Regions from separate parts of the Rhizobium sp. Root1204 genome, predicted to be linked through region 1. Evidence: predicted binding sites of a transcription regulator. Region 1 holds the regulator's gene; each other region holds the start of a gene.
What was found. Region 1 encodes LexA, which represses DNA repair genes until DNA is damaged. Its sites were predicted from a motif close to TGTTCNNNNTGTGTTCNG; they were not measured.
Positions count from the first base shown of each region.

Region 1 (2,204 bases):
GCGCGGGCAACCCTGGCGGTTTGCAAGTTTCAAGACAGTGTATTCGCCACGGCGTCCAATGCCGTCAACGACAACAAGGCGCCGGTTTATCGAGCGGATGCCGGGATCACGCATTCCGTACTGATAGGCACGGCGGATTGCCTGCCGTTCACTGCAATTGCTGCGCGGACGATACTCATTATTGTATCGCCGGTCTCTGTATTCAACTGCGGGACTGTCGCGTCCGATGTATATGTCCAAGGATTGGGCCAACGATGCTGGTGCCTGAACAGTCGAAATGACTGTGGCCATCAATGCCACGACCAAAACTTTTGTAAAAACGGTTCTCACATTGGCCTCCTGGGTTCCGTCCACGAATAGAGCCGATAGGTCAACGAAATCCTACTAAATAGGTTCCAAAAATAGGGTGCGATAGGGGAACGGCAACATTTGCCGATGCGCAAGCCGCATTGAAAATTCATAGGCTTACAGCCCGTTAATCGGGCGTATTGAAGGAAAAATCATGTCCCTTATTTCCGCCGCTACTCATGATTTAGAGTGCTCCGGTCGGTTCATGAGGTCGCTAAGGCATTATCTTTCAGGGGGCAAAACTATCGTCGCGCCGGACGGTGACAGGTTTGCAGCCATGTCTACAAATCACGCAATCTTCCCCACTCCTTTAAGCTGCCATAGCTGAAGTGATATCAGATCAATGATAACGGCGGATCAGCCCGACGAGTTTTCCCTGTATCTTGACCCGGTCCGGTCCAAAAATCCGCGTCTCATATGCAGGGTTGGCGGCTTCCAGCGCGATCGAGGCGCCTTTGCGGCGAAACCGCTTCAATGTCGCTTCCTCGTCATCAACCAGGGCGACGATGATTTCACCGGGGCTGGCACTGTTCGTATTGCGGATGATGACCGTGTCGCCGTCGAGAATGCCCGCCTCGATCATCGAATCACCGCGCACTTCAAGTGCGTAGTGCTCACCGGTCCCAACCATCTCGAGCGGCACGGAAATATCATGCGTATTGTTCTGAATCGCGGAGATCGGTACGCCGGCGGCGATCCTGCCCATGACAGGTATGGAGACGGTATCGTTGTTTGCGGCGGCCTTGACGGGTGCGGCAGGTGCCGGTTGTGTACCAAGACTGCCCTGGATGACGCTCGGTGAAAAGCCGCGCTTTGGCTGAAGGCTCGTGGTATAGGCTTCTGGTAACTTGATCACTTCCAGCGCCCTCGCCCGGTTGGGCAGACGCCGGATGAAGCCTCGCTCCTCAAGCGCTGTAATCAGCCGATGAATGCCGGATTTCGACGCAAGATCCAGTGCATCCTTCATCTCGTCGAACGATGGCGGTACGCCCGATTCCTTCATTCTTTCGTGAATGAACAGAAGCAGTTCCTGTTGCTTGCGGGTCAGCATGAACGATCACTCCAGAATCTAGAAACAAATCAAGAACGAACACTATCTGTTCCATATGTGTTCCGCAAGTCCCTAAAATTCGTGAGTGTTTTCAACGCAACAGAAAATCGTGCTGCATAGCGGCTCCTTTCCACTCAGCATTCCGCCTGCCATTCATCGCGGGAAGCTATCTGTTGGAACCTTTGCGCCGCCGGTACCGTTTCGGTTTATCTCGAAACAATGCGATGGACGGCCTGCTCCGGATGCCGTCCGAGGAGGCTTTGATGGCGAAATACACCGATGAGCGCGCTTCCGATGCCGATATGCAGAAAACCGTGGAATTGAGCGGCGTGCAGGCCCGTCAAGGCTTTTTGGGCCGGCCGGTGCTGATGGTACTCATCTGCGGCGTGGTCCTTGCAATGCTCGCCTGGGCCGGTGCGGAAGTGTTTGGCGAAAGCACAGACAACGACGCTGCGACCAAGGTTGAGGAAAAGCTGCCTGCCCCGAACAATGGCGCTCCGGCCACGCAGGAAACTCCGGTCGATCCGGCGCAAATGGCACCTGCGGACAAGGACCCGACGCCACAGACAGGCTCAGGCGGATAAGCGGATCGGATCCGGCGCAAGCCTCTGCCGAATCGGGAGAAGGGCTTACGTCCAGCTTCCTAGCTGGAAGCAGGCCATTTGCGCGCCCACCAGACCGAAAGCCGCCGCCTCTTTCGCCGGACGAAGGCAAGGTCGTGCGACAGGACGAGAAGACCAAGGGGAATCATCCAGAAACCGAGAACCGGGAGAAAACCCAAAATACCGCCAAAGATCAGCGCGGC
Region 1 is NZ_LMCZ01000034.1:396,533-398,736, forward strand. It holds gene lexA (transcriptional repressor LexA) at 689-1,399, opposite strand; gene ASC96_RS23205 (hypothetical protein) at 1,663-1,983, shown strand; gene ASC96_RS34095 (hypothetical protein) at 2,043-2,204, opposite strand, start outside.

Region 2 (2,204 bases), on a different contig from region 1:
AGCGATAATTGCGCTCGAGCTTGATCACCTTGGCGCCCGGAAAATCCTTCTCGAAACGCAGGATGTTGTCGACCTCGGCACCGCGCCAGCCATAGATCGACTGGTCGTCGTCACCAACGCAGCAGACGTTCTGCGGCACGCCCTTCGGCCGTTGGGCGAGCAGTCTCAGCCACATATACTGAGCGGTGTTGGTATCCTGGTATTCGTCGACGAGGATATAGCGGAATTTGTCGTGGTATTCGCGCAGGATATCCGGATTGGTGCGGAACATGCGGATCGGATGCAGCAAAAGATCGCCGAAGTCGCAGGCGTTCAGCGTCATCAGCCGGGCCTGATAGGCCGCATAGAGTTCGCGGCCCTTGCCATTGGCAAACGAGCGGGCGTCGCCTTCGGGGATTTCGGCAGGGCCAAGGCCCTTGTTCTTCCAGCCATCGATCATCTGGGCGAACTGTTTGGCAGGCCAGCGCTTGTCATCAATGCCATCGGCCTGGATCAACTGCTTGACCAGCCGCACGACATCATCGGTATCGAGGATGGTGAAGGAGGATTTCAGGCCGACCAGTTCGGCATGGCGGCGCAGGAGCTTGACGCCGATTGAGTGGAATGTGCCCATCCACGGCATGCCTTCGACGGCGCCACCGACGAGAACGCCGACACGCTCCTTCATCTCGCGGGCGGCCTTGTTGGTGAAGGTCACGGCGAGGATCTGAGAGGGGAAAGCGCGGCCGGAGGCGAGGATATGGGCGATGCGGGTGGTGAGCACGCGGGTCTTGCCGGTGCCCGCACCAGCCAGCACCAGAACCGGGCCGTCCAGCGTTTCCACGGCTTCGCGCTGTTCCGGGTTGAGGCCGGAAAGATAATCGGGCGCACGGTGCTGGTCCCGGGCGGCCATGGCACGCGCAGCGATGCCGCTAGCAGGGGCAGGCGGGGCCGGTTGCGGGCTCAGGCCACGCTGTGGACGCGGCGCCGGTTCCTCATCAAAGAAGGGAATATCGTCAAAACCATTGCTCATGCGGCTCAATGTAGTGATTCGGAGCCGAAAGGCCAGAATTCCGTTCTGCTTTTATTCCAGAATGTCCAGCTTGCCTGTGGAGACAACCGCTTTTTGGCCGCGATCAGGGTCGATGATCGGCATCGAAGGTTGGATCGACGGGGAGCTGCAGAGCGGTCGCGAGCTGGTTGGTCTTGGCGGCCAGGGCGATGACACGCAGCAGATCGGCGTGCTGTTCGGCCGTCATGCCCTTGGCTTTGGCGGCTGCCGTATGCGAATGTGCACAGTAGCCGCAGCCATTGGTGACGGAGACGGCGATGTAGAGCATCTCTTTCACGAGCGGATCGAGCGCCGACGGCGTTGCCATCACGGCTTTGACCTCGGCCCAGGTGGTTTCGAGCAGATCGGCATCGAAGGCGAGATAGTGCCACATATTGTTGATGAAATCGGATTTGCGGGTCGCGCGGATGTCGTCGAAGACGGCTTTGACGCGAGGATTGGATTCCGAATCGTGGTGTTTTGCGATGGTGCTCATGAGGCCCTCCGATCAGCCAAGGTTAGAGCCGCGAGGACGTGCTGTCGAGCGCCGGGAAGGGCGCGAGGGACCGAAAAGGGCTTTTGTTACAATTGCGTAATGAAGGCATTCTAGCATTGCCTGCAATGCAGCAAAAAGGGATAGTTGCCGCAGGAACGGGGTTCGCGCGCCAGTGTGGCCGAAACCCGCTTAATCAATTGGAGTTTTGCATGCGGCTTTGGAAGCAGCTTTTGATCTGCCTGGTCATTCTTGCCGTCGGCCTTGGCGTCTGGGTTCGCTTCGTGCCGGGTGCCACTGCAATGCTGGCCAAGGTGGGCGTGCCCGAGCAATTGCTGGCTTATGTCGCGAAACCGGCGGACGGTGCCAAGCAGGGTGAAGCACAAGGGCAGGCTGGCCGGAGCCAGGGGCGCGGTCAGGGCGGTGGTGCGCCGCTTGTCGTCACCCAGCCAGCCGATACGGCTGTTGTCAACGATCGGCTGAATGCCATCGGCACCGGCGAGGCCATCCTGTCGGTCAGCGTCACACCGCTTGCGACCGGTAATCTGACGGAAATTCTGGTGAAATCCGGCGACCGCATCGAAAAGGGGCAGGTCATCGCCAAGCTTGACAGCGACGAGCAGAAGATCGCTGCCGCGCAAGCCAAGGTCGCCCTTGATAGCGCCCGTGAAAAGGTCGAGC
Region 2 is NZ_LMCZ01000043.1:217,518-219,721, forward strand. It holds gene ASC96_RS30350 (UvrD-helicase domain-containing protein) at 1-1,012, opposite strand, end outside; gene ASC96_RS30355 (carboxymuconolactone decarboxylase family protein) at 1,116-1,526, opposite strand; gene ASC96_RS30360 (efflux RND transporter periplasmic adaptor subunit) at 1,736-2,204, shown strand, end outside.
Region 2: ASC96_RS30350 (UvrD-helicase domain-containing protein) is a predicted target of LexA. The motif match lies at 1,054-1,071, and genes of this name have one in related genera.

Region 3 (2,204 bases), on a different contig from region 1:
TGAGGCCGAGTTTGCGCGCGGCGGTGTCTGCCGCCGAAATCCAGCGTTTCGACCCCGATTTGGAAATGACGACGATAGGCTGATCAGCTGGCACGGCTCCCTCTCCATGTCGCCGTATCCGGTCTGTTGGCAGATTGGGGAAGTAAACACACACGACCCTTGGCATCACAGGCTCCTATTTCAAACTCAGCACACTCGCCTGCTTTCACGCGCATCAATTCCAACAGCCATCGGGCCCGTCCGACCCCTGCCACTGGCAGTTCCTCCGACGGAATCACGCTCACCCTCCATCGCGTCGTCGAGGCCGTCGGATTGCCGAAGTCCGACGCTTCCGTCTGCCGCCGCCATCTGCGGACAACGAGCCCCATGGTTCCCGTCTTTTCGGCAGCCAGCTGCAGCCGCCGGGATGCCACCATCGGCAATCGAACCAGTTCGCCCACCACAGCTGCCAAGCCACCGAAGGAGAGCCCCTCTTCCATGGACGCCAGCACGTCCTCCTCCTTGTCGCCTTCGCAGAAGATCACGCGGTCGGGATGTAAGCCTGCCTGGGCGATAGCCGGGAAAAACAGGTCAGGTCTCGTCAGGCACCAAAGGACCTTGCCCTTCGCGCGCGCGGCAATGCCGGCTGCGAACAAGGCGGCTGCTGCTCCGTCTACCGTACCGGCGCCGCCACCTGCGACTTCGTGAAGAGCGCCATAAGGAAGGCCGCCACCCGGCAGACGTTCATCCATCTCCCGAACGCCGAACGGCAACACGACGGCGTTTTTCGTCGCGCCGCCCTCAAGGTTTGCGATACGATCTCTGAGCTCCTCGATGACCCGAGGATTGCTGGCGCGCGACATCGTTCACGGACCTCCCCGGCTCGCGTTGCATGGACTTCATGTCCCCGAAAATTGTTGACGTTCCTCTTTTGTTCCCAGCCAGAGAAAGAGTCAAGCTGGTCTAAGCGATCTTGTTTAGGCTCCACTAAAGCGCCGTTGGCCGAATGTTGAGACGAATCAGGCCTCTAAACAGGTCTTAGCTAAGTCACTCCGCCGACTCATTTTTACAATTTCCCCAGATTCGTGCGATCCGAAACGGAGGGGTGCGAAACCATCCATGCTGCAACGTGCAAATAATGCAGATAATAGCCTCAAACTCGGTGTCTAAATCTGGTGCGGATGGCGATTGGCGGCTGGTCGGTCCCGTGCGAACAGAATTCCACGAGATCGTGCCACGGCGGGTTACACCGGCTCGCCAAACCTTGGGAGCGAGCCTGAAAAAGAAAGAAGAGCATGGGAGCTTTCAGCATAGCGCCGGCCGGAAAGGCCGGGAAAGCGGGAATTCTCGACGCGCTTTGGCCGGAAAACGGGTAGCCGCAGGAGCCTTAGCATAGCGCCGCAACGCGGTAGGCGGGACCGACTACCCCCGGCGAAAACGCTTCATAGCTCTTCTGGCTATGCGACGTCAGCTTTATATCAAGCTTGGCAAGCGCGTTAAGGCGCAGATCCGCTAACTGGGCTACCCAACCAAGAATGCGCTGAGCAACTGGTACCGCGAACACAAGCAGCATTGAGATCTGCGTGTTCGTTGTGTGCCTTGGCTGACTAGGCTCTGCCGAAGCCGGCAACATGCAATTTTGACGTGTTGAATTCTTCGTGAGTCGCTGAGACAATTCCCGTATCATCGGCAATGTCGATGATCACAACGGAAGGACGATGTCGTTTACCAGTCGTCTGAGCCCTCTCAAATAAACTTGCGGCGTCGATTCTCGCACGCTCATTGCAGGCTCGTCGGGTCTTGAAAGAAAAATCCATGCACGATGTTGGAACCCAACCTGCGGCAAATAGTTCGCGCTTCACGCCCACAGCATCCTAACGACCACCAGGAGTGAACAATGCCCGATCACAGACGTGACAATAGTGTTGATCCCAAAATGGCCCCAAAACTTCCGGCACAGAAGGCCGACCCTAAGCTCGAGCCACCAATCCGGGAGTCGAACGAACAACTCTCCAAAGATCTCACGGACCGTACGTTGATTCCAATCGGCCAGGATATCAAGAAGGGTGGCCCTTCTCTTGAATAGGCTGGTTGTTGCCGGCCCGTGGCCTTCAAAACTCAGGTCCCAGTGCCGTCCTTTGTTCCTCCCGGCAGCGGACGAGCATATGCTGGAACTGCGATAGGCCTCTCATTCTTCAGCGTGACGGAAATGACAGCACGGGAAC
Region 3 is NZ_LMCZ01000025.1:10,475-12,678, forward strand. It holds gene ASC96_RS20285 (DNA polymerase Y family protein) at 1-166, opposite strand, end outside; gene ASC96_RS20290 (ImuA family protein) at 84-842, opposite strand.
Region 3: ASC96_RS20290 (ImuA family protein) is a predicted target of LexA. The motif match lies at 901-918, and genes of this name have one in related genera.

Region 4 (2,204 bases), on a different contig from region 1:
CACAAACAGATCGCAGTTCAGCGGGCGCCGGGTGAAATTCAGTTCCAGCCGCTTGGCGGCCAGCTCGAAACGGCGGCCGATCTGCCAGGCATAGGGACCGGCACCCTTCATGCGCTTGCCAAATTCCGCGTCGTAATCCTTGCCGCCGCGCATCGAGCGGACCAGCGACATGACGTGGCGGTAGCGATCCGGATAATTGCGCAGCAGCCAATCGCGAAACAGCGGGCTGACTTCGATCGGTAGGCGCAACAGCACGTAGCTCGCACTCGTTGCTCCAGCGGTCTTGCCCGCATCCAGCACCCGTTCGATCTCATGGTCGTTGAGGGCCGGAATGACCGGCGCCATCATCACCGTTGAGGGAATGCCGGCTTCGGACAGCGCCTTGATGGCTTCCAGCCGCTTGGATGGCGTCGAGGCCCGTGGCTCCATCAGGCGGGCAAGCTTGCGGTCGAGCGTCGTCACCGACAGACCGACTTTCGCCAGGCCTTTCTCAGCCATCGGGGCCAGGATATCGATGTCACGCATCACCATCGCCGATTTGGTGACGATCATCACCGGATGATCAGCGGCTTTCAAAACTTCGAGAATCTGGCGCATGATCCGCCATTCCTTCTCGACCGGCTGGTAGGGATCGGTATTCGTGCCGATGGCGATCGGACGGACCTTGTAGCCGGGCTTGGCCAGTTCCCGCTCCAGCAGCTTTGCAGCGTCCGGCTTGGCAAACAGCTTTGCCTCGAAATCGAGCCCCGGCGACAGGCCCATATAGGCGTGGGTCGGGCGGGCGAAGCAATAGATGCAGCCATGCTCGCATCCCCGATAGGGGTTGACGGAGCGGTCGAAAGGAATGTCGGGTGAATCGTTGCGGCTGATGATCGAACGCGGTTTCTCCACTTGGACTTCGGTCTTGAAGACCGGCAGGTCCTCCAGTGAATCCCAGCCGTCATCTTCGAGCTGCCGCGACACCTGTTCGAACCGGCCGGACGAATTGATCGCCGCGCCACGTCCACGCCGCCGGTCGATCTCGATGCGCAGCCCGGAGCTGGCAATCATCGCTTCGGCCATATCTGCCGTATTGGCAGGCGCCAAAGCGCCCTGCCTGATCTGAGACAGCTCGTTCATGGGTTTCTCCGGGAGACAGTCGGTACAGACTCTCCGATGTCCTCTGATTATTTTCCTATCGCGAAAATGAGAACAATGCAAGAACAAAAATCCGATGCATGGCTCGGATACGGGTAATCGTTCCTGGGTGCGAATGCCGGTGCATTCATCATGAATCAAAAGTTAATCGCCCGGGGAAGAAGGGCGTGTGGAAAATTTGTGTGCAATGCGGTATGGACGGCAATGCTGACGATCATCACCGAAACCCGCGATAATGAAGCTGAACTGGCGCAGACACTTTCGGCGCTGGTGGCGGGTGCCGTGGAAGGGCTGGTGAGCGACGTGATTATTCTCGATCATGCCTCACAGGATGGTTCGAGCCGTGTGGCAGATGCTGCGGGCGCCCGTTTCTGTACGAGCTGGGACATGACCGACATCGTCCGTTCCGCGCGTGGCAATTGGCTGCTTTTGCTTGAAGCAGGCGCCAGGCCGGCGGGGCGCTGGATCGACGACGTGGCGGAATATATGTCGCTGAACAAGATGCCGGCGCGTTTCTCACCTTCGAGGCAGTATCGCCGGCCATTCCTGCAGCGCATCGTCACCCGTCCGGCACCGCTGGAACAGGGATTGCTGCTATCGAAACAGCAGGCGGCAGCGATCGCCAAAACATCGATGCAGCTTGCTGATTTTGCCAATGGCCGGGCGGCACGCAAGCTTGGCAGCGAACTGGTGCCGGCATGGGTGGCCATCGCCAACCGCCCGGGTGCGGAAAACCTGTAGGCGCGGCCCACCGCAAAAAGAGCAGGCCCTTTCGGACCTGCCCTGCCGTCATGAAAAAATGAACCGTTAAAATGGCTTGCCGCGTCAAACCCAGCCGCCGCGTCGTATCGCTTTGCGGGACGGCTTTCGAAACGTGAAATCCGCCGCCTTCATGCTGTCTGCCGAGATCTGGATGGGGAGGGAGGTCGCATCACCGGTGGGTGAGCCTGCCATTCTGTCCTCCTCATTCCGTCTCCCGATGAGGACAGTTCTACGATGCTGCATCGTGGCGCGCTGTTACGAATGGAACAGGAAGGATTGGGCCGTTTGAAAAGTGGCGGTCAGCC
Region 4 is NZ_LMCZ01000023.1:190,351-192,554, forward strand. It holds gene ASC96_RS19520 (PA0069 family radical SAM protein) at 1-1,119, opposite strand, end outside; gene ASC96_RS19525 (hypothetical protein) at 1,342-1,878, shown strand; gene ASC96_RS34290 (hypothetical protein) at 1,963-2,091, opposite strand; gene moaB (molybdenum cofactor biosynthesis protein B) at 2,199-2,204, opposite strand, start outside.
Region 4: ASC96_RS19520 (PA0069 family radical SAM protein) is a predicted target of LexA. The motif match lies at 1,188-1,205, and genes of this name have one in related genera.